DNA from 2 places in the Pseudomonas sp. P5_109 genome. Region 2 is predicted to be linked to the other one. Evidence: predicted binding sites of a transcription regulator. Region 2 holds the regulator's gene; the other holds the start of a gene.
What was found. Region 2 encodes sigma-54, which starts transcription at its own class of promoters, with help from an activator protein. Its sites were predicted from a motif close to ANTGGCATNNANNTTGCTNT; they were not measured.

Region 1: flgB (flagellar basal body rod protein FlgB) is a predicted target of sigma-54. The motif match lies at 6,509-6,528, and genes of this name have one in related genera.

Annotation. Positions count from the first base shown of each region.
Region 1 covers NZ_CP125380.1:5,432,713-5,444,483, reverse strand. Annotated here, with positions in the region: gene QMK54_RS24100 (MFS transporter) at 1-210, shown strand, start outside; gene QMK54_RS24095 (flagellar brake protein) at 274-1,020, opposite strand; gene QMK54_RS24090 (flagella synthesis protein FlgN) at 1,114-1,581, opposite strand; gene flgM (flagellar biosynthesis anti-sigma factor FlgM) at 1,630-1,956, opposite strand; gene flgA (flagellar basal body P-ring formation chaperone FlgA) at 2,124-2,882, opposite strand; gene QMK54_RS24075 (chemotaxis protein CheV) at 2,966-3,898, shown strand; gene cheR (protein-glutamate O-methyltransferase CheR) at 3,944-4,771, shown strand; gene QMK54_RS24065 (IS4 family transposase) at 4,894-6,225, shown strand; gene flgB (flagellar basal body rod protein FlgB) at 6,571-6,978, shown strand; gene flgC (flagellar basal body rod protein FlgC) at 6,982-7,425, shown strand; gene flgD (flagellar hook assembly protein FlgD) at 7,441-8,163, shown strand; gene flgE (flagellar hook protein FlgE) at 8,195-9,526, shown strand; gene QMK54_RS24040 (ribonucleoside-diphosphate reductase subunit alpha) at 9,703-11,771, opposite strand, start outside.
Region 2 covers NZ_CP125380.1:988,503-1,000,273, forward strand. Annotated here, with positions in the region: gene rapZ (RNase adapter RapZ) at 1-735, opposite strand, end outside; gene ptsN (PTS IIA-like nitrogen regulatory protein PtsN) at 738-1,202, opposite strand; gene hpf (ribosome hibernation-promoting factor, HPF/YfiA family) at 1,215-1,523, opposite strand; gene QMK54_RS04230 (RNA polymerase factor sigma-54) at 1,598-3,091, opposite strand; gene lptB (LPS export ABC transporter ATP-binding protein) at 3,337-4,062, opposite strand; gene lptA (lipopolysaccharide transport periplasmic protein LptA) at 4,062-4,610, opposite strand; gene lptC (LPS export ABC transporter periplasmic protein LptC) at 4,597-5,169, opposite strand; gene QMK54_RS04250 (KdsC family phosphatase) at 5,177-5,701, opposite strand; gene QMK54_RS04255 (KpsF/GutQ family sugar-phosphate isomerase) at 5,701-6,675, opposite strand; gene QMK54_RS04260 (ATP-binding cassette domain-containing protein) at 6,952-7,761, shown strand; gene mlaE (lipid asymmetry maintenance ABC transporter permease subunit MlaE) at 7,761-8,558, shown strand; gene mlaD (outer membrane lipid asymmetry maintenance protein MlaD) at 8,558-9,025, shown strand; gene QMK54_RS04275 (phospholipid-binding protein MlaC) at 9,037-9,690, shown strand; gene QMK54_RS04280 (lipid asymmetry maintenance protein MlaB) at 9,687-9,992, shown strand; gene QMK54_RS04285 (BolA family protein) at 10,107-10,346, shown strand; gene murA (UDP-N-acetylglucosamine 1-carboxyvinyltransferase) at 10,369-11,634, shown strand; gene hisG (ATP phosphoribosyltransferase) at 11,762-11,771, shown strand, end outside.

The DNA.
Region 1 (11,771 bases), 2.5 Mb from region 2:
CCAGACAACATGACGAGTTCACCACTGGTGGCTTGCCTCGACCCGCGTGTTGATGAGCAGGTGGTGCAGGATCAGATGCAAAACCCGGTGAGTGCCGGGCCAGAGCCTGAATCAGAACCTGAGGCTGATGTAACCGAAGCTGAAACCGATCAACCACCGCAAGACCCTGATACAGGGCGGGACCCTAACTTCAGTGAGGCCAGGCCTTAAATCCAGGGCATAAAAAAACGGGCAGTCACCGCAAGGGACTGCCCGTTTTTTGTTGGCGCTCTGTTACATGTCGTCTTTGTCGAACCGACGTGCTTCGCGCTGCAACTGGTAGACGAAGCGTTCGACCTGACGCTGCACCAGTCCGCTCATGTTGTGGAAGCGAACGCCGGCGAACGTAGTGGAGATCCTTTCTTCGAAGTGCAGGTAACGCAACTCGACTGGAGCGGTCATCTTGCCAAAGGGCAGGTCGGCGTTGAAGCGATCGTAAACCTGGCCCAGTTGCAGGCTGCCGGTGATGTCGCCGTCGAAACGCAATTTGCACCCGGTAGCGGAAATATCCAGCAGCTTGCCGCTGATGGGCGCCTTGAGCTTTTCGCCGTCGAGGTTGACGTTGACCAGTTGTGCCAGCTTCAACGCCGCGCGGAACGCATTGCGGCGCTGGTGGTACGAGACTTCATCGGGCAGGGGGCCGCGATAGCAGCGGCTGCCACCGGATTCGTCGATGGTCAATTGGCCGTTGCTTTCCCAGGCGATGCGCACGCCTTCGTGGAAGCCTTCGACCCTGAATGGTTCGCCGGCCATCAGGTAGCGTTCGCCATCGCGGGGGATCATTTCGTCCAGGGCAATCATGTTGCTGTCACGGTCCAGGTCCACCAGATAACTCTGGAAGCGCTGGCTGCGCTCGTGGAACGTGATGATCAGCGGGTCATGGCTTTCGAGCAGCTGGCGCAGGTTGCTGGAGATTTCCAAGGGCGTGGAGAGCACCTTGGGTGGCTGCGGCGAATCATCCACGGATAAGGCATTGGACACGGTTAATCAATCTCCAGACAAAATTTGACTACGACTGGCCAGCATTTTGCCAGCATCTTTCGCGTCTTGGATAGAGCGGGCTCATCGAGCGGCCTAAGCCTGACTGAGCGGCCTCGGCTTAGCAAGCTTGGAGAATGTTCCGCTGGCATCGTAAAGCGCCGGGGTTTCACCGCCATTGAGGATTTTCAGCTGGGTGGCCGTAGCGGCCTGCTGAGTGAGGATCGATTGACCGTTGTTGGCGTTGATGGCCTGGCACTGGGCCAGGAGATCGGTCAGCACGTCACTTTGCGCCAGCAACTGGTCGCCAATGCTCGACTGGCCGGCCAATTGCTCAAGACCGCCGCGGTTGGTCGGCAGGTTGAGGCTGGCGAGAATTTCACTGCGCTTGCGGCCATGCTGTTCGAGCAGGACGATCAATGCCTGTTTCTGCGCCAGGATGTCCTCGAGCAATGGCAGGTCGCGGCCATGCAAGGCGAGGGATTCGGTGCGCAGTAATTCCAGCAAGTGTTGCGCTGGAGCAAAGTCGTCGGTGATCAGTTGCAGTAGATTAGTGTCGTGCATGGCTGGCCTTGGGTTTTAAGCGTCCAAAAGCCTGGCGCCGGCGGTGGCCTAGCGCTGGGCTTCGAAGTTGAGCAGTTTGCTGGCTACGCGGTTGCTGTCGACTTTATAGCTGCCATCGGCAATCGCTGCTTTCAACTCGGCCACGCGGGCGTTGTCGACGGCGGGCTGATCGCGCAGCTTGTCGGTGACCTTCTGCAACTGCTGAGCCTCATTGCTGAGATGTACCGATTCCCCGCTTTTGACGGTACCGGCCTGTTCGGCCGCGGACTCCAGCGGCGCGGATTTGCCGGTTTCGGCGCTTTCCTTGCTGGCGCTGGTACGTGTACTGCCCGTAAGGGACGAGGAGCTGTTCAATCGGCTGAAATCGATGACCATGATAAAAAACCTCTGGGAATTTGGACGCTTGCCATGGTTTCGGCCATTCCCTGGAAAACTTTAGGCTCATTTATCAATGAACCTCGCGCGCGTCAGCGCTTGCCCTGCATGGAGCACAGTCTAGGGAACAGCCGCGGCAAGCGCCACATTCTGATGAGCAGAGAGCCTTACATGGACACTTCCACCTGCCCTGGCGCCATGACCTGCGCCTTGATGACCCGTTGGGAGTTGAGGTTTTTCACCCGTATCTGTTCGCTCAGGCTGCCGTTTGACAGGGCTTCGCCTGGCATTCGCACGCTGAGCGTACCGCTGCGGGCAGTAATCACCACCTGATCACCCTTGCGGATAACCTCGGCCTGTTCGATATGCACCAGGGTAATTACCTGGTCGGCGACCATTGGTCGGGTCAGTCGCTGCCCGATCGCCTGGTCGAGGGAGGTCAGGTAGCCCTGGCTGATCAGGCTGATATCGCGCTCGCGCAGCACCACGTCGCCAGGCTCGACAATGGCGGCGCGGCGCAGTGGCCGGGCGGTGCTCACGACATCGCGAAACAGGCGGACTTGAGCGGGTACGAACACGGTCCAGGGGGAGGCGCCCTCGCAGCGCACCTTGACCGTGACCCGTCCCAGTGGCTTGGGACTCTCCAGCGTTGCTGTCAATTCCTTGTCGCACATCGGCATGTGCATGCGCGGATCAAGCTGCTTGACCTCGATCTCGTAGCGACCTTCCGTTTGACTGGTAGCCAGATAGTCTTCTACGGTGAATTCAAGAAAGCCCTGAGTGACGCCGATAAGCATGTCAGGCAAGGTAACCGCGTCAGCAAGGGCAGGGCTGCCAACGTTGAACAGGCAAACAGCCGCCAGCACGCCGAGTAATTTGCGATAGGGTGTGATCAGGCGTCGAAAAAATGTCGGTTCTGTGTTCATAACGATTAAAAAAGCAAGCGCCGTGCCGTTCAGTGATGAAGGTGCGTCGCAACAACACTTGGCGTTGGTGTAGGAGTCTGGGCATGGCTGGTGTAATGGATTCGGTAAACCAGCGCACGCAACTGGTGGGGCAGAATCGCCTTGAGCTGTTGTTGTTCCGTCTCGACGGCCAGCAGCTATACGGGATCAACGTCTTCAAGGTTCGGGAGGTGCTGCAATGCCCCAAACTGACGCTGATGCCCAAGTCCAGTCCTGTCGTGTGCGGCGTGGCGAACATCCGGGGGGCGACCATTCCGATCCTTGATCTGGCGATGGCGACCGGCTCCGGTGCTTTGAAGGACAAGAACAACCCCTTCGTGATCATCACGGAGTACAACACCAAGACCCAGGGTTTCCTGGTCCGCTCGGTGGAACGCATCGTCAACATGAACTGGGAGGAGATCCATCCGCCACCCAAGGGCACCGGACGCGATCACTACCTGACGGCGGTGACGCGGGTCGACAATCAGTTGGTCGAAATCATCGACGTCGAAAAAGTGTTGGCGGAAGTGGCGCCGACGCCGGAAGCGATTTCCGTCGGCGTGGTGGATGTCGAAACCCAGCACAAGGCGCTGTCGTTGCGCGTGCTGACGGTCGACGACTCGTCGGTGGCGCGCAAGCAGGTCACGCGTTGCCTGCAAACGGTCGGCGTCGAAGTGGTGGCGTTGAACGACGGTCGGCAAGCGCTGGACTACCTGCGCAAACTGGTCGACGAGGGCAAGAAGCCGGAAGAAGAGTTCCTGATGATGATCTCCGACATCGAGATGCCGGAGATGGACGGGTATACCCTGACGGCGGAAATCCGCAACGACCCGCGCATGCAAAAGCTTCATATCATCCTGCATACTTCGTTGTCGGGGGTTTTCAATCAGGCGATGGTCAAGAAGGTCGGTGCCGATGACTTCCTGGCCAAATTCCGTCCTGATGACCTGGCATCCCGGGTAGTCGACCGGATCAAAGCAGCAGATATCAGCTAGGGGCCCGCGCCCCTGGCAGTCAACACGATTTAAGAGGCGGCATCATTGTCTACGGGTAATTTGGATTTCGAACAGTTCCGGGTATTCCTGGAAAAAGCCTGTGGCATTTTGCTCGGTGAAAACAAGCAATACCTGGTCTCCAGCCGTCTCAACAAACTGATGGAACAGCAAGGCATCAAGTCTTTGGGTGAGCTGGTTCAGCGCATGCAGACCCAGCCGCGCAGCGGTTTGCGCGAGCAGGTGGTGGATGCCATGACCACCAACGAAACCCTGTGGTTTCGTGATACCTACCCGTTTGAAGTCTTGAAGAACAAGGTACTGCCCGAAGCGATCAAGGCCAGTCCCGGCCAGCGCCTGCGCATCTGGTCGGCGGCATGCTCGTCGGGCCAGGAACCGTATTCGCTGTCGATGTCCATCGACGAGTTCGAGCGGGTCAACATGGGGCAGTTGAGGATGGGCGTGCAGATCGTTGCCACCGATCTGTCCGGCACCATGCTGAACAACTGCAAGACCGGCGAGTACGACAGCCTGGCCATCGGCCGCGGCCTGTCGCCCGAGCGCCTGCAGCGTTATTTCGATCCGAAAGGACCGGGACGCTGGGCGATCAAGGCGCCGATCAAGAGCCGGGTGGAGTTCCGCTCGTTCAACCTGCTGGACAGCTACGCAGCCCTGGGCAAGTTCGACATCGTGTTCTGCCGCAACGTATTGATCTACTTCTCCGCCGAGGTGAAGAAGGACATCCTGTTGCGCATCCACAGTACGTTGAAGCCGGGCGGTTACCTGTTCCTCGGTGCTTCCGAAGCGCTGAACGGTTTGCCGGATCATTACCAGATGGTCCAGTGCAGCCCGGGGATCATTTACCAGGCGAAGTGATTTGTTGGTGTTGTCAAAAAACGGGAGCCCTTTGGGGTAATGCCGATCAGTTAAGCCTTCTCGCTTGACCTTTGGCCGCAAGAAATCAAAATCCGATGCCTGTACTGGCATCGGATTTTTTTATGCGTCTCGCTCGGGCACTGGAACTGACCCACAACATCGCCTCCACTCCCAACACCATCGAGGGATTGGATTCCTTACTCGACCCTTCTTTGGTCGAACAGGCACTTGAGCAGGCCGGTGTAGCTACCCTGCGCAAGCGGCGTTTGCCGCTGGAAATGATGCTTTGGTGCGTGATCTCCATGGCGTTCTTTCGACGTATGTCGGCCTGGGATGTGGTCAGCCGCATGAACATCATGCTGCCGGGACAGCGTCCGCTGGTAGCGCCCAGCGCCGTAGTCCAGGCCCGTCAGCGATTAGGCAGCGAAGCTGTACGACAGGTCTTCGATCTGACTCAGAAAAGTTGGCATGAAGCAGCCGCTCATCCAACTTGGGCCGGTTTGCGCTTACTGGGCGTCGACGGTGTCGTCTGGCGAACACCCGATACCCCCGAAAACCGTGCGCATTACGACTCGGCCAGTAACCAGCATGGCGACACTGGTTTCCCTCAGGTGCGCATGGTCTGCCAAATGGAGTTGACCAGTCACTTGCTGATCGGCAGCGCGTTTGACGGCTATCGCAGCAACGAAATGAAGCTGGCAGAACAACTGATCGAAACCACGCCCGATCACTCGTTGACGCTGTTCGATCGCGGCTTTTATTCCTTGGGTTTGCTGCACCAGTGGCAGCAGGCCGGCTCCGAGCGCCATTGGCTGATGCCATTGCGCAAAGGTGCGCAGTACGAAGTGGTTCAGCGTCTGGGTCGCCAGGATGCGGTGGTTTCGTTAAGCACTTCGCCGCAGGCTCGCAAGCAATGGCCGGGGCTGCCGGAGCGTCTGACCGCGCGACTCCTGAGCAAAACCGTCAAAGGCAAGGTATGTCAGATCCTGACCTCAATGGCCGACCCGCTGCGCTTCCCGTCCGACGAAATCGTTGATCTGTACAGTCAGCGATGGGAGATCGAATTAGGCTTTCGGGAAATGAAACAGACGCTGCTCAACAGCAGCTATACGTTGCGCAGCAAAACGCCCGAGATGATCGAGCAGGAATTATGGGGAGTGTTGTTGGGCTACAACTTGTTGCGCTATCAAATGGTGGAAATGAGTCGCCACTGCCCCGGCATTTACCCATGTGAAATGAGTTTTACCGCCTGCACCTGGGCGATCCTCGGGTTTATCAACAGCGTCTCGGCCGACCGCTCCGGGAACATCCCCAAGTACCTGGCCGAGCTGCATGCCTCAGCCCCGCAGTATGTACTGCCTCATCGACGGGCGGAGCGCATTTACCCCCGGGCCATCAGGCTCAAATCCCCGAAGTATCCGATCAAAAATAAAAATGCCAGTCAGCTTAACTGACTGGCATTAGCCCTTTGGGGCTCCTTTTTTTGTGGCCGATAATTTCCAACTTACACCGCGTGCCCTTGTAGGAGCCGGCTTGCTGGCGATCCAGGCGCCGCGGTCATCCAGGCAGACTGTGTCATCGTTCATCGCCAGCAAGCCGGCTCCTACAAGGTGACACGGTGTTCTTTTGATCGTACCAAGCGGCAGAAAAGCGGCAGGCGGCGGAAAACCGTTGCCGCTTTTCTGGCATTGCCGCGTTGCCATGGCCGGCAAAGCCCCGGTTTCCGGGCTTTTTTGAATTGGCATGGGGCTTGCTAAGTTGATCCTACGAAAAATCAGGTCACCCGAAGGTTTCCCGACATGAGCATCAGCTTCGATAAAGCGCTCGGTATCCACGAACAAGCCCTGGGCTTCCGCGCCCAGCGTGCCGAAGTCCTGGCCAACAACATCGCCAACGCCGATACCCCGAACTACAAGGCTCGGGATCTGGACTTTTCGAAAGTGCTCGCCGAGCAGAACGAGAAAACCAAGAGCGGCACTTTCGCCTTGAACATGACCAACAGCCGTCATATCGAAGCTGAAGGCCTGGGCAATGGCGACGAGTCGTTGCTGTATCGCACGCCAATGCAACCGTCGATCGACCAGAACACCGTGGACGCTCAGCTGGAGCAGTCGAACTACGCGGAGAACGCGATCGGCTTCCAGGCCAGCTTCACCCTGCTCAACAGCAAATTCAAAGGGCTGGTATCAGCCCTGCGCGGAGAGTAAGCCATGTCTCTATCCAGTGTTTTCAACATTGCCGGTAGCGGCATGAGTGCGCAGACCACGCGTTTGAACACCGTCGCTTCGAACATCGCCAACGCCGAGACGGTTTCGTCGAGCATCGACCAGACCTACCGCGCGCGTCACCCGGTATTCGCCACCATGTTCCAGGGCGGCCAGAGCGGCGGCAGCGACTCGCTGTTCCAGAGCCAGGATGCCGCCGGCCAAGGCGTGCAGGTACTGGGCGTGGTCGAAGACCAGAGCAACCTCGAGGCACGCTACGAGCCGAATCATCCGGCAGCCGATGCCAAGGGCTACGTCTACTACCCGAACGTCAACGTGGTTGAAGAAATGGCCGACATGATTTCCGCGAGCCGTTCCTTCCAGACCAACGCCGAAATGATGAACACCGCCAAAACCATGATGCAGAAGGTCCTGACCCTCGGTCAGTGATAAGGGGCGACTCACATGAGTGTTAGCGATTCCACCAGCGGTTTGAGCCTCAACGACATCCTGGCCAACTCCTCGATCAAGACCAACACCACGACTGACGGCCTCGCGTCGGCAGCCGGTAGCGCTTCGGGCAACAAGGCGCTGGGCAAGGATGCGTTCCTGCAATTGCTGGTGACCCAGCTGAAAAACCAGAACCCGCTGGAGCCCCAGGACAACGGCGCGTTCGTGGCCCAGTTGGCGCAGTTCAGCAGCCTGGAAGGCATCACCACGCTCAACGATACCGTGAGCGGCCTGGCCAGCAACTACAACTCGTCCCAGGCCTTGCAGGCGTCGTCGCTGGTGGGCCGTTCGGTCATCGCGCCGGGCGACAAGGCCGTGGTCGATACCACCAAGAGCCTCAGCGGCACGGTGGTGGTTCCGTCTTCGGTGGCGTCCGCCACCTTGAAGATCACCGACTCGACCGGCAAGACCGTGCGCACCATCGACCTCGGTTCGCAGAAGGCCGGCAACGCCAGCTTCATCTGGGACGGCAAGAACGATGCGGGTGAGACGGTACCTGCCGGTACCTACACCTTCGGCGCCACGAGCACGATCGATGGCAAGTCCGTCGCGTTGATCACCAACCTGCCCGCGACCGTCAACAGCGTGACCATCAGCCAGACCGGCGGTGAGTTGATGCTCAATCTGGCCGGGCTGGGCAGCGTTGCCCTGTCCAAAGTACAAACCATTGGTATGTAAAGCCGACTAACCCGGCATAAAGGAGTGGATGATGTCTTTCAATATCGGCCTTAGCGGTCTCTTTGCAGCCAACAAACAACTGGACGTTACCGGCAACAACATCGCCAACGTCGCGACCACCGGTTTCAAATCGTCCCGTGCAGAATTCGAAGACGTGTACTCGGCGACCCGCCTGGGCACCGGCAGCAAGACCGTCGGCAACGGCGTGCGCCTGGCCAACGTTTCCCAGCAGTTCACCCAGGGTGACGTGAGCAACACCGGCAACGTGCTCGACATGGGTATCCAGGGTAGCGGCTTCTTCGTCATGAGCAACAACGGTTCGCTGACCTACACCCGTGCCGGTACGTTCAAGACCGACAAGGACGGCTACGTCACCAACAGCGACGGCACTGCCCGCCTGCAAGGCTACGGTGTAGATGCCAACGGCAAGATCGTCAACGGCGTGCTGACCGACCTGCGGATCGACACCTCCAACCTGGCGCCGAAGTCCACCAGCAGCGTGTCATCGATCATCAACCTGAACTCCACGGCGCCGGTGATCGACCAGACAGTTGCGGCGAACAAGTTCGATCCGTCCAAGACCGAGACCTTTACCAAGTCGTTCAGCACCCCGGTCTTCGATACTCAGGGTAACCAGCACCCCATGGATCAATACATGGTCAAGACTGGTCCGAATACTTGGGACACCTACACGCTGATCGATGGTCGCAACCCCGATGGCAGTGATCCAACCGTTACCGCTCCGGTTCCTTCGACCATGACGTTCGATTCCGCCGGCAAACTGACTTCGGTCAGCACACCGGTGACGCCGCCGACCACACCACCGACTTCGGTGATCAGCAGTGACCTGAAGATCACCAACTGGACCCCAGGCAGTGTCACCAATGGCGTCTGGACGGCCAACGGCGCGTCAGCCGACCCGGCTGGCGTGACCATCGCCATGGCCAGCACCACCCAGTTCAACGCCGACACCGCGCGTTCGATTCCATCGCAGAACGGTTATGCCACTGGCCAGATCACCAACCTGACCATCGACGGCAGCGGTGTGTTGCTGGCCAACTTCAGCAACAACCAGACCAAGCCCATCGGCCAGATCTCCCTGGCCAGCTTCACCAACGAGCAAGGCCTGCAGCCGGTAGGCGGCACCAGTTGGAAAGAGACCTACACATCGGGCATCCCGGGCTACGATGCGCCGCAGACTGGCACCCTGGGTTCGATCGTTTCCAACTCCCTGGAAGAGTCCAACGTCAACCTGACCAACGAACTGGTCGACCTGATCAAGGCGCAGAGCAACTACCAGGCGAACGCCAAGACCATCTCCACCCAGAGCACCATCATGCAGACCATCATCCAGATGGCTTGATGCTGGAAAGTGCTGCACAAAAAAGCCCCTCGAGAGAGGGGCTTTTTTGTGCTCGTGAAACCTGTAGGTGTAGGAGCGAGCTTGCTCGCGATGGTCGTCAACGATAACGCGTGTTGTCTGAAAACACGCGGCGGCCTCAAGACCATCGCGAGCAAGCTCGCTCCTACAGGCTCAGCTTACTGGCAAGCTTCGCAATCCGGTTCGTCGATGGCGCAAGCCTTCGGCACTGGAGCAGGGCCGGCAGGTGCTGCCAGGACCGAATCTTCACCGTGGTTGCCGCCGCTGGAAACAGCGTTCAGCTTGCCGGTGTTGATGGTCGACTTCTCGGTGCTGGTCGCGGCCAGGGCACGGAGGTAGTAAGTGGTTTTCAGGCCACGGTACCAGGCCATGCGGTAGGTCACGTCCAGCTTCTTGCCCGAGGCGCCGGCGATGTACAGGTTCAGCGACTGGGCCTGGTCGATCCACTTCTGGCGACGGCTGGCGGCGTCGACGATCCACTTGGTGTCCACTTCGAAGGCGGTCGCGTAGAGCTCTTTGAGTTCTTGCGGGATGCGCTCGATCTGCTGCACCGAACCGTCGTAGTACTTCAGGTCGTTGATCATGACCGAGTCCCACAGACCGCGAGCCTTGAGGTCGCGAACCAGGTACGGGTTGATCACGGTGAATTCGCCCGACAGGTTCGATTTCACATAGAGGTTCTGGTAGGTCGGTTCGATCGACTGCGAGACGCCGGTGATGTTGGCGATGGTCGCGGTCGGTGCGATGGCCATGATGTTCGAGTTACGGATGCCTTTCTGTACACGGGCGCGAACCGGTGCCCAGTCCAGGGATTCGTTCAGGTCGACATCGATGTACTTCTGGCCACGGGCCTCTATCAGGATCTGTTGCGAATCCAGCGGCAGGATGCCCTTGGACCACAGCGAACCCTGGAAGGTGTCATAGGCGCCACGCTCATCGGCCAGGTCGCAGGAAGCCTGGATCGCGTAGTAGCTGACCGCTTCCATCGACTTGTCGGCGAACTCGACGGCAGCGTCGGAACCGTAAGGGATGTGCTGCAGGTACAGCGCGTCCTGGAAGCCCATGATGCCCAGGCCGACCGGACGGTGCTTGAAGTTGGAGTTCTTCGCTTGCGGCACCGAGTAGTAGTTGATGTCGATCACGTTGTCGAGCATGCGCACGGCGGTGTTCACGGTGCGTTGCAGCTTGGCGGTGTCCAGCTTGCCGTTGACGATGTGGTTCGGCAGGTTGATCGAGCCCAGGTTGCAAACGGCGATCTCGTCCTTGTTGGTGTTCAAGGTGATCTCGGTGCACAGGTTCGAGCTGTGGACCACGCCCACGTGCTGCTGCGGGCTGCGCAGGTTGCACGGGTCCTTGAAGGTCAGCCATGGGTGGCCGGTTTCGAACAGCATGGACAGCATCTTGCGCCACAGGTCTTTGGCCTGGATGGTCTTGAACAGCTTGACCTTGCCCGGGTACTCGGTCAGGGCTTCGTAGTACTCGTAGCGCTCTTCGAAGGCCTTGCCGGTCAGGTCGTGCAGGTCCGGTACTTCGGACGGCGAGAACAGGGTCCACTTGCCGTCATCGAAGACGCGCTTCATGAACAGGTCAGGGATCCAGTTGGCGGTGTTCATGTCGTGGGTACGACGACGGTCATCACCGGTGTTCTTGCGCAGCTCGATGAACTCTTCGATGTCCATGTGCCAGGTTTCCAGGTAGGCACAGACAGCGCCTTTGCGCTTGCCACCCTGGTTAACGGCAACGGCGGTGTCGTTCACTACTTTCAGGAACGGTACGACGCCCTGGGACTTGCCGTTGGTGCCCTTGATGTACGAACCCAGCGCACGAACCGGAGTCCAGTCGTTGCCCAGGCCGCCAGCAAATTTCGACAGCATGGCGTTGTCGTGGATCGCGTGGTAGATGCCCGACAGGTCATCCGGCACGGTGGTCAGGTAGCAGCTCGACAGCTGTGGACGCAGGGTACCGGCGTTGAACAGGGTCGGAGTCGAAGCCATGTAGTCGAAGGACGACAGCAGGTTGTAGAACTCGATCGCGCGATCTTCTTTGTTCTTCTCTTCGATCGCCAGGCCCATGGCCACGCGCATGAAGAAGATCTGCGGCAGTTCGAAGCGGATACCGTCCTTGTGGATGAAGTAACGGTCGTACAGGGTCTGCAGGCCCAGGTAGGTGAATTGCTGGTCGCGCTCGTGGTTGATCGCCTTGCCCAGTTTTTCCAGGTCGAAGGAGG
Region 2 (11,771 bases):
GTAGGCGCGGTTGCTGGCGGCAAAACGAGGCAGCCACTTTAGCAGGTATGTGGAAATGTCCTGGAACATCTCTTCGACATCCGGCTGTGCCGCCAGATACTCGGCAACCGGTAGATCGAGCCCGGACTGCTCGCGCAATTCCGGCTTCCAGTAAGGGTTGGGCAGGCAGCGCACATCGAACACCAGGTCGGCGTCCACCGGCATCCCACGCTTGAACCCGAAGGACTCCACCAGGAACGCAGTGCCGGGTTCTGGCTGATTCAACAGGCGCAGCTTGATGGCGTCGCGCAGTTGGTACAGGTTCAGGCTGGTGGTGTTGATCTTGAGATCGGCGAGGTCGGCAATCGGCCCGAGCAGGGCGCTCTCGACGCTGATGGCTTCGGCCAGCGAGCGGTTGGCGTTGGTCAGGGGGTGACGTCGGCGGGTTTCCGAGAAGCGCTTGAGCAGGGTTTCTTCGTCGGCGTCCAGATACAGGACATCGCACTGGATGTGGCGGCTGCGGACTTCCTCGAGCAGGTCGGGGAAGCGTGACAGGTGGCTGGGCAGGTTGCGGGCGTCAATGGAAACGGCGACCAACGGCTGCAATAGCTCGGTATGAATCAACGCTCGTTCGGCCAGTTCCGGGAGCAGGCCGGCAGGCAGATTGTCGATGCAGTAGTAGCCGTTGTCCTCAAGAACGTTGAGGGCGGTACTTTTACCTGAGCCGGAACGGCCACTGACGATGATCAAGCGCATGATTACTGACCGTTTTGCTCGTCCAGGACAACCTGATACAGGGCTTCGTTGCTTGTAGCACTACGCAGTTTTTCGCGAACTTCCTTGCGGTCGAGCATGCTGGCGATCTGTCGCAGCAGCTCAAGGTGCGCATCGGTGGCGGCTTCCGGGACCAGCAGTACGAACAGCAGGTCAACCGGTGCGCCGTCGATGGCGTCGAAATCGATAGGGGCGTCCAGGTGCATCAGTGCACTGATGGGCGAAACACAACCCTTGAGACGGCAATGTGGAATAGCGATGCCGTTGCCAAAACCGGTGGAACCGAGTTTTTCACGGGCAATCAGAGCCTCGAAGACATCTTGCATCTCCAGAGCCGGCACTTCGCGGGCGATCAGATTGGCAATTTGTTCGAGGGCTTTCTTTTTACTGCCACCCGGCACGTTCACCAGGGAACGGCCGGGGGTCAGGATACTTTCAAGTCGGATCATGGGTTGGGAGTGTTAACGACCGGTTGCGCCCTGAAGGAGGCTCTGGGTCTTTTCCTTATGCTTTTTGAGTTGTTTATCCAGCTTGTCGGTGAGTGCGTCGATCGCCGCGTACATATCAGTATGTTCCGCGTTTGCGACCACTTCATTCCCGGGAATATGCAGCGTGGCTTCGATTTTCTGCTTCAGCTTTTCGACGGTCATCGTGACCTGTACGTTAGTGATCTTGTCGAAATGTCGCTCCAATCGTTCGAGTTTTTCGCCGATGTAGGTGCGAAGAGGTTCGGTCACTTCCAGTTGGTGTCCACTGATGTTGACTTGCATACAGCTTCTCCTTCGTTGCCAGTGCATAAAGCGGTAGATCAGATGATCTACCACTGGAACGCTGTGGCGTGGCCCTACATCAACCGCTTACGTTCGCTCGAAGGCGCGATCCCCAAAGATTCGCGGTACTTGGCGACGGTGCGGCGAGCCACCTGAATGCCTTGTGCCTCCAGTAAACCAGCGATCTTGCTGTCACTCAACGGCTTTTTCTGATTTTCCGCGGCAACCAGTTTTTTGATGATCGCGCGGATCGCCGTGGACGAGCATTCGCCGCCTTCGGAGGTGCTGACATGGCTGGAGAAAAAGTATTTCAGTTCATATATTCCCCGGGGGGTGTGCATGAACTTCTGGGTGGTCACCCGTGAAATCGTCGACTCATGCATGCCGACCGCTTCGGCGATGTCATGCAGGACCAGCGGCTTCATGGCTTCGTCGCCATATTCGAGGAATCCGCGCTGATGCTCGACGATCTGGGTGGCAACCTTCATCAGGGTTTCATTGCGGCTTTGCAGGCTCTTGATGAACCAGCGGGCCTCCTGCAACTGATTGCGCATGAAGGTGTTGTCGGCGCTGGTGTCGGCGCGGCGCACGAAACCGGCATACTGGGCGTTGACCCGCAGCCGTGGCACCGACTCCTGATTCAGCTCCACCAGCCAGCGCTCGTTGTCCTTGCGCACGATAACGTCAGGAACGACGTACTCGGCTTCGGTGGACTCGATCTGCGAGCCCGGGCGCGGGTTGAGGCTCTGGACCAGCTCGATGACCTGGCGCAGCTCGTCTTCCTTGAGCTTCATGCGGCGCATCAACTGGCTGTAGTCGCGGCTGCCAAGCAGGTCGATGTAATCGGTGACCAGGCGCTTGGCCTCGGCCAGCCAAGGGGTCTTGGCGGGTAGCTGGCGCAATTGCAGCAGCAGGCATTCGCCCAGGTTGCGGGCGCCGATGCCGGCGGGCTCGAATTGCTGGATGCGGTGCAGGACGGCTTCGATTTCGTCCAGTTCGATGTCCAGTTCCGGGTCGAAGGCTTCGAGGATTTCCTCGAGGGTTTCGTCCAGGTAGCCCTGATTGTTGATGCAGTCGATCAGGGTCACGGCGATCAGGCGATCGGTGTCGGACATCGGTGCCAGGTTCAGTTGCCACAGCAAGTGGCTTTGCAGGCTTTCACCGGCAGAGGTGCGGGTGGTGAAGTCCCACTCGTCATCGTCATTGCTGGGCAGGCTGCTGGCGCTGGTCTGGTAAACGTCTTCCCACGCGGTGTCGACGGGGAGTTCGTTGGGGATGCGCTCGTTCCAGTCACCCTCATCGAGGCTGTCAACCGTCGGGGCGGTTTCCTGGTAGGAGGGTTCCTGGATGTCGGTGTTGGGTTTTTGTTCGGCGTTGTCGGCCATGGGGTCGGAATTGTCGAAGTCGTCGCCTTCTTCCTGGCGTTCGAGCATCGGATTGGACTCCAGGGCCTCCTGGATTTCCTGTTGCAGGTCCAGGGTCGACAATTGGAGCAGGCGGATGGCCTGTTGCAGCTGCGGTGTCATCGTCAGCTGCTGGCCCATTCTCAAGACTAGCGATGGTTTCATGGCAGGGGCTTAACACCTTATTCGCCGGCGCACATGCGCCATCCACTACAGGGCGCCGGGGCGCCAAACTTAAGCAAATTATATGCCCGAAACTGAAGGGTTTGCCTAGACCGCTGTAACAATAAAAAACTATTAAATTGTGTTGCCGCGCTGCCCTTTTTGAGGGCTGAACACGCTTGTTCGCATGAAACGCTGGCGTATCGCGGATCACGTGCCCAGGCGACTGCCTGGGCACGACTCAGCGTTTACAGGCGGAACTCATGGCCCAGGTACACTTCCTTGACCAGTTGGTTGGCCAGGATGGTCTCGGCATCGCCTTCGGCGATCAGTTGACCGTCATTGACGATATAGGCGGTTTCACAGATATCCAGGGTTTCACGAACGTTGTGGTCCGTGATCAGCACGCCAATGCCTTTGGCCTTGAGGTGGTGAATGATCTGCTTGATGTCTCCGACCGAAATCGGGTCCACGCCGGCGAAGGGTTCGTCGAGGAGGATGAATTTCGGGTTGGTGGCCAGGGCGCGGGCGATTTCCACGCGACGGCGCTCACCACCGGACAGGCTCATGCCGAGGTTGTCGCGGATGTGGCTGATGTGGAATTCCTGCAGCAGGCTTTCCAGCTCTTTGCGCCGACCGGCCTTGTCGAGTTCCTTGCGGGTCTCGAGGATGGCCATGATGTTGTCGGCCACCGACAGTTTGCGGAAGATCGATGCTTCTTGCGGCAGGTAGCCAATGCCGGCTTTTGCACGGCCGTGCATCGGCTGGTGGCTGACGTCCAGGTCATCGATCAGGACGCGGCCCTGATCGGCCTGCACCAGGCCGACGATCATGTAGAAGCAGGTGGTCTTGCCGGCGCCGTTAGGGCCAAGCAGGCCGACGATCTGACCGCTGTCGATGGACAGGCTGACATCACGCACGACCTGGCGGCTCTTGTAGCTCTTGGCCAGATGCTGAGCTTTCAGAGTTGCCATTACTGGGCCTTTTTCTCGTCGGTTTTCTTCTTCGGCTGGATCACCATGTCGATGCGCGGACGCGACTCGGTCACCTTGCTGCCGGTGGCACGCCCGGCGCTGGCCAGCTTCTTGACTGTGTCGTAGACGATTTTCTCGCCCTGGGTGACGTTGTTGTCCTTGTCGACAACTTTTGCCTTGTCAATCAGCACGACCCGGTTTTGTGCCGCGTGATACTGGATGGTCACGCCCCAGCCCTGGACGGGTTTGGGATCGCCAGCGGTTTGCAGTTGCTCGAAGTACGCCAGGTTGCCTACCGAGGTCACTACATCGATGTCACCGGTCGGCGTGCGGGTGATGGTGACGGTGTTGCCGGTCACCTTCATTGAGCCTTGGGTGATGATCACGTCACCCTTATAGGTTGCAATACCTTGCTTGTCGTCCAGTTGGGCATCGTCGGCCTGAATGCGGATAGGCTGCTGTTGATCTTCCGGCAGAGCCCAGGCGCTCACGCTTCCCAGTGCTGCGCCCAGACTGAGCAAAATCGGGAGGGTTTTAACGAGCCTCATACTGTCCTCTTACGTTCGATAGCAGGTGTATCCTGCTTTCTTTCAAATACGCTTTCATTCCCTTGCCAGTCGATACACCGCCAGCGCCGTCGATTCTAACGTCTTGCTCTGTCTGCGCATATTGCTGCTGCGGGAACACGGTCATGCGGGTGCTGGTGATCAGGGTCTTGCGGTTTTTCTCGTCGAAGCGCGTGATGCGTACGTCATCGATCAGTTCGACCTGGGTGCCGTCGGGGTTGACCTCACCGCGCAAGCTCTGGACGTGCCACGGGAATTCAGTGCCGCGGAACACGTTCAGGTCAGGGTTGGTCAGCAGTGTCACCTCGGTCGCTTTCAGATGCTCGACCTTGTCGGACACCAGGTCATATTGCAGCTTGCCGTCCGGCAGGTACTGCACGCTGTGGGCGTTGATGGCGTAATAGTCGATCATGCTTTCATCGACCGGCGTTAACGGCTTGTCGAGAAAACGTTCCGGGCTGATGTTCCAGTAGCCAGCCGCGGCAAATATAGCCGCGATGCAAGTGAACATCAGGGTGTTGCGAAATTTTTTGCTCAGCATAGTGGGCTCACAGGTACGCCGCATTGGCCGCGTCGAGGCGGTCCTGGGCGCGCAGGATCAATTCGCAGAATTCGCGAGCGGCACCTTCGCCGCCACGGGCGAGGGTGATGCCGTGAGCGTGTTCACGCACGAAACTGGCGGCATTGGCCACCGCCATGCCCAGGCCGACGCGGCGAATCACCGGCAGGTCCGGAAGGTCGTCGCCGAGGTAGGCCACCTGTTCGTAGCTCAGGTTGAGTTGCGCCAACAGCTCGTCGAGCACCACCAGTTTGTCTTCGCGCCCCTGATACAGATGCGGGATGCCGAGGTTTTTGGCGCGCCGCTCGACCACCGGGGTCTTGCGGCCACTGATGATGGCGGTCTGCACGCCGGCGGCCATCAGCATCTTGATGCCCTGGCCATCGAGGGTGTTGAACGTCTTGAATTCGCTGCCGTCTTCGAGGAAGTACAGGCGGCCATCGGTCAACACGCCATCGACATCGAACACCGCCAGCTTGATCTGTTTGCCGCGTTGCAGCAGGTCCGCACTCATTACATTACTCCTGCACGCAGCAAGTCGTGCATGTTCAGGGCGCCGACCGGGCGGTCTTCGCTGTCGACCACGACCAATGCGCTGATTTTATGGTCTTCCATGATTTTCAGCGCTTCGGCGGCGAGCATCTCGGCGCGTGCGGTCTTGCCATGGGCCGTCATGACCTGGTCGATGATGGCGCTGTGGATATCGATGCTGCGGTCCAGTGTGCGGCGCAAATCACCGTCAGTGAAGATTCCGGCCAGTTTGCCGTCGGCTTCCAGAATGACGGTCATGCCCAGGCCCTTGCGGGTCATTTCCATCAGGGCATCCTTGAGCAGGGTGCCGCGCTGGACCTGCGGCAGTTCCTGGCCTGCGTGCATGACATTTTCCACTTTCAGTAGCAGGCGTCGACCCAGGGCGCCGCCTGGATGGGAAAAGGCGAAGTCTTCGGCGGTAAAGCCACGGGCTTCCAGCAGCGCGACTGCCAGGGCGTCGCCCATGACCAGTGCGGCGGTGGTCGACGAGGTCGGTGCCAGGTTCAGCGGGCAGGCTTCGTGCTCGACGTGAACATTGAGGTTGACCTCGGCGGCCTTGGCCAGCGGCGAGCCAGGGTTGCCGGTCATGCTGATCAGCTGAATGCCCAGGCGCTTGATCAGTGGCAGCAGGGTCACGATTTCATTGGTGGAACCGGAGTTCGAGAGCGCCAGAATGATGTCGTCGCGGGTAATCATGCCCATGTCACCGTGGCTGGCTTCAGCCGGGTGCACAAAAAAGGCCGTGGTGCCGGTGCTGGCCAGGGTGGCGGCAATCTTGTTGCCGATGTGCCCCGACTTGCCCATGCCGACCACGACCACGCGGCCTTTGCTGGCCAGAATCATCTCGCAAGCGCGTACGAAATCTGCGTCGATTTGGGGTAGCAGGCCTTGTACGGCTTCTACCTCGAGGCGGATGGTGCGTTGTGCAGATTGAATCAGGTCGCTGGATTGGCTCATGTCAGAAATCGTATAGCCTGATGAAAAGGCGGCGATTATAGCGGTTATGATCGAATCCCTCACGCAAGTTCGTCGCGCATTGTCACTCCTTGTTACCCGAAACCTTCTAAATGGGGCTTTTAACCGGTTATGCAGTTGCACATGACTCGGCTTTGGCCTTGGGCGCGCAGCCTTTGCAGTGATATAGTTCGCCGCCAGTTCGGCCTGCCCGGGAGGTATGTGCTTTCGTCAGAAAGCCAGGCGTCCGAGTGAGAGGCTGCATCGCAAGGAGTTTAGATGAGTGCCGATAACGCCTACGCGGTCGAGCTGAAGGGACTGTCCTTCAAGCGCGGTGCGCGCAGCATTTTCAATAATGTCGATATCCGTATCCCGCGTGGCAAGGTCACCGGCATCATGGGGCCTTCCGGGTGCGGCAAGACCACGCTTTTGCGTTTGATGGGCGCCCAATTGCGCCCCACCAAGGGCGAAGTCTGGGTCAACGGCCAGAACCTGCCAAAGCTGTCGCGCAGTGACCTGTTCGATGCGCGCAAGCATATGGGCGTGCTGTTTCAGAGCGGCGCACTGTTTACCGACCTCGATGTCTTCGAGAACGTCGCTTTTCCGCTGCGGGTTCACACGCAACTGCCGGAAGAAATGATCCGCGACATCGTCCTGCTCAAGCTGCAGGCCGTGGGTTTGCGCGGTGCCATCGATCTGATGCCCGACGAGCTTTCCGGCGGCATGAAGCGCCGAGTTGCGCTGGCCCGGGCGATTGCTCTCGATCCACAGATCCTCATGTACGACGAGCCCTTTGTCGGCCAGGACCCCATCGCCATGGGCGTCCTGGTGCGCCTGATTCGTTTGCTCAACGATGCGCTGGGCATCACCAGCATCGTGGTGTCCCACGATCTGGCCGAGACCGCGAGCATTGCCGATTACATTTATGTGGTGGGCGATGGCCAGGTGTTGGGGCAGGGGACCCCGGACGAGCTGATGAACTCGGATGAACCGCGCATTCGGCAGTTCATGACGGGTGAACCCGATGGCCCGGTTCCGTACCACTTTCCAGCGACGGATTACCGCGCAGATCTTCTGGGGAAGCGCTGATGCGCAGAATTTCATTGATAGAACGCGTGCGCCGCTTCGGCCAGGCCGGCATCGATGTGCTGGCGGTGTTCGGGCGTTCGGCCCTGTTCCTGTTCCATGCCTTGCTCGGTCGGGGCGGTATCGGTGGCGGCTTCGGGCTGCTGGTCAAGCAGTTGCATTCGGTGGGCGTGATGTCCCTGGTGATCATCGTGGTCTCCGGGGTGTTCATCGGCATGGTGCTGGCGCTGCAGGGCTTCAACATTCTTTCCAGCTATGGTTCGGAGCAGGCTGTCGGGCAGATGGTTGCGCTGACACTGCTGCGTGAGCTGGGGCCGGTGGTGACCGCCTTGCTGTTCGCCGGGCGCGCAGGTTCGGCGTTGACCGCCGAAATCGGCAACATGAAGTCCACCGAGCAGTTGTCCAGCCTGGAGATGATCGGGGTCGACCCGCTCAAGTACATCATCGCGCCACGCTTGTGGGCCGGTTTCATTTCCTTGCCGGTGCTGGCGATGATTTTCAGCGTGGTGGGTATCTGGGGCGGCTCGTGGGTAGCTGTCGACTGGCTGGGGGTCTATGAAGGTTCCTACTGGTCGAACATGCAGAACAGCGTGACGTTCTCCGAGGATGTGCTCAACGGGATCATCAAAAGTATCGTATTTGCCTTTGTCGTGACCTGGATCGCCGTATTCCAGGGCTATGACTGCGAACCCACTTCCGAGGGGATCAGTCGTGCCACCACCAAGACCGTTGTATATGCCTCGTTGGCAGTACTCGGCCTGGACTTTATTCTGACCGCCTTGATGTTTGGAGATTTCTGATGCAAAACCGCACCCTGGAAATCGGTGTCGGCCTTTTCTTGCTGGCTGGCATCCTGGCTTTGCTCTTGTTGGCGTTGCGGGTCAGTGGCCTGTCCCCGAGCCCGAGCACCGACACCTATAAACTTTACGCCTACTTTGACAATATCGCCGGTTTGACTGTCAGAGCAAAGGTGACCATGGCCGGTGTGACCATCGGCAAGGTCACGGCTATCGATCTGGATCGCGACAGTTTTACCGGTCGGGTGACCATGCAGCTGGAAAAACGCATCGATAATCTGCCGGCGGACTCAACTGCATCTATCCTGACCGCTGGCCTGTTGGGCGAGAAGTACATCGGTATCAGTGTGGGCGGGGAAGACGCCCTGCTCAAGGATGGTGGAACCATCCATGACACGCAGTCATCGCTGGTGCTCGAGGACCTGATCGGTAAATTCCTGCTCAATACCGTTAGCAAAGACGCCAAATGAGGAGCGTATAAATGATCTCTACCTTGCGACGTGGCCTGTTGGTACTGCTCGCGGCACTGCCGCTGGTGTCCCATGCCGTAGCGGCGCCCTCGGCGCACGATCTGGTGCAGGACACAACCAATCGTATGCTCGCGGACCTGGCTGCAAACAAAGAGAAGTACAAGCAGGACCCGCAGGACTTCTATACGGCACTGAACACCATCGTCGGTCCTGTCGTGGACGCCGAAGGTATTTCCAAGAGCATCATGACCGTCAAGTACTCGCGCAAAGCCACGCCTGCGCAAATGAAGACCTTTGAGGAAAACTTCAAGAAGGGTCTGTTCCAGTTCTATGGCAATGCCTTGCTGGAGTACAACAACCAGGGCATCACGGTTGAGCCGGCCAAAGACGAGTCGGGCGACCGTACCAGCGTTGGCATGGTCGTCAAGGGTAGCAGCGGCGCGATCTATCCAGTGTCGTACACGCTTGAAAAGATCAATGGCGAGTGGAAGCTGCGTAACGTCATCATCAATGGCATCAACATTGGCAAGCTGTTCCGCGATCAGTTCGCTGACGCCATGCAGCGCAATGGCAACGACCTGGACAAGACCATCAATGGTTGGGCCGGGGAAGTCGCCAAGGCCAAGGAAGCCACTGACCAGAAACCAGGGCAGTCAGCCCAATGAGTGAGTCGGCAGTCCGGATGGACGAAGCGGGCGAGCTGCGACTCAGCGGCGTGCTGGATTACCGTACCGGCCCTGGCCTGCGCGAGCAGGGCAAGGCGCTGATCAAGGCCAGCAAGGCCGCGGCGCTGGTGGTCGATTGCTCGGCGGTGACCAAGTCCAGCAGTGTCGGTTTGTCGTTACTGCTGTGTTTCATCCGCGATGCTCAGGCGGCCGGCAAGGCGCTGAGTATCCGTGGAATGCCGGAAGACATGCGTGAAATCGCTCAGGTCAGCGAGATGACCGAGCTGTTGGCGCATCCCTAACCCGCATCTATAAAGAAGCCCCCCGTCTGAGTCCTGCTTGGCGGGGTTCGCAGGCGCGGGGCTTTTTTGTATGATGTCCGACCCGCGCGCACAGGGCGCCGATTGAGGTTGAGCATGCAGGCCGTAGAAGTGAAGAGCTTCCTAGAAGGAAAGCTGCCCGGAACGTTGGTAGAAGTCGAGGGCGAAGGCTGCAATTTCCAGCTGAACGTGATTAGCGATGAACTGGCGGCGTTGAGCCCGGTGAAGCGTCAGCAGCAGATCTATGCCCATTTGAACCCATGGATCACCGATGGCAGCATCCATGCGGTCACTATGAAATTTTTCAGCAGCGCGGCCTGGGCCGAGCGCACCTGAGCCCAAGGGCGTCGAGATTCTTATGGATAAATTGATTATTACTGGCGGTGCTCGTCTTGACGGCGAAATCCGCATCTCCGGGGCAAAGAACTCTGCCCTGCCGATCCTGGCGGCCACGCTGCTGTGCGATGGTCCCGTGACCGTTGCCAACCTGCCGCACCTGCACGACATCACCACCATGATCGAACTGTTCGGTCGTATGGGTATCGAGCCGGTGATCGACGAGAAACTGGCCGTCGAAATCGATCCGCGCACCATCAAGACCCTGATCGCTCCGTACGAACTGGTTAAAACCATGCGTGCATCGATCCTGGTACTGGGCCCGATGGTTGCCCGTTTCGGTGAAGCCGAAGTCGCACTGCCTGGCGGTTGCGCCATCGGCTCGCGTCCGGTTGACCTGCACATCCGCGGCCTGGAAGCCATGGGCGCGGTCATCGACGTCGAAGGCGGCTACATCAAGGCCAAGGCGCCTGAAGGCGGCCTGCGCGGTGCGCACTTCTTCTTCGATACCGTCAGCGTGACCGGTACCGAAAACATCATGATGGCCGCAGCATTGGCCAAGGGCCGCAGCGTCCTGGCCAACGCCGCTCGCGAACCTGAAGTCGTCGATCTGGCGAACTTCCTGAACGCCATGGGCGCCAAGGTCTCCGGTGCCGGTACCGATACCATCACCATCGATGGCGTCGAGCGTCTGCACACCACCACTTACAAAGTGATGCCCGACCGCATTGAAACCGGCACCTACCTGGTGGCGGCGGCGGTGACCGGTGGCCGTGTGAAGGTCAAGGACACCGATCCGACCATCCTCGAAGCCGTCCTGGAAAAGCTCCGCGAGTCCGGTGCCGAAATCACCACCGGCGAAGACTGGATCGAGCTCAACATGCATGGCAAGCGGCCGAAAGCCGTTAACGTGCGGACCGCTCCGTACCCGGCGTTCCCGACCGACATGCAAGCGCAGTTCATCTCCCTCAACGCCATTGCCGAAGGCACGGGCGCTGTGATCGAGACGATCTTCGAAAACCGCTTCATGCACGTCTACGAGCTGCACCGCATGGGCGCCAAGATCCAGGTCGAAGGCAACACCGCGATCGTCACCGGTACCGAAAAGCTCAAGGGCGCGCCAGTGATGGCAACCGACCTGCGTGCTTCGGCCAGCCTGGTGATCTCGGCCCTGATCGCCGAAGGCGACACGCTGATCGATCGCATCTACCACATAGATCGTGGCTACGAGTGCATCGAAGAAAAACTGCAGATGCTGGGCGCCAAGATCCGTCGCGTTCCGGGCTAGTACCGCTGCATGGGCACAGGGAAGTGCCCGTTGAATTGTTGTAAGTCGAGCCGGTTTTCGGCTCGACGCGTGTCTGGCGCCGATTGCGACCGGGCATAAGATTCCTGATTAAGGGCTGACGTTTCCCATGCTGACTA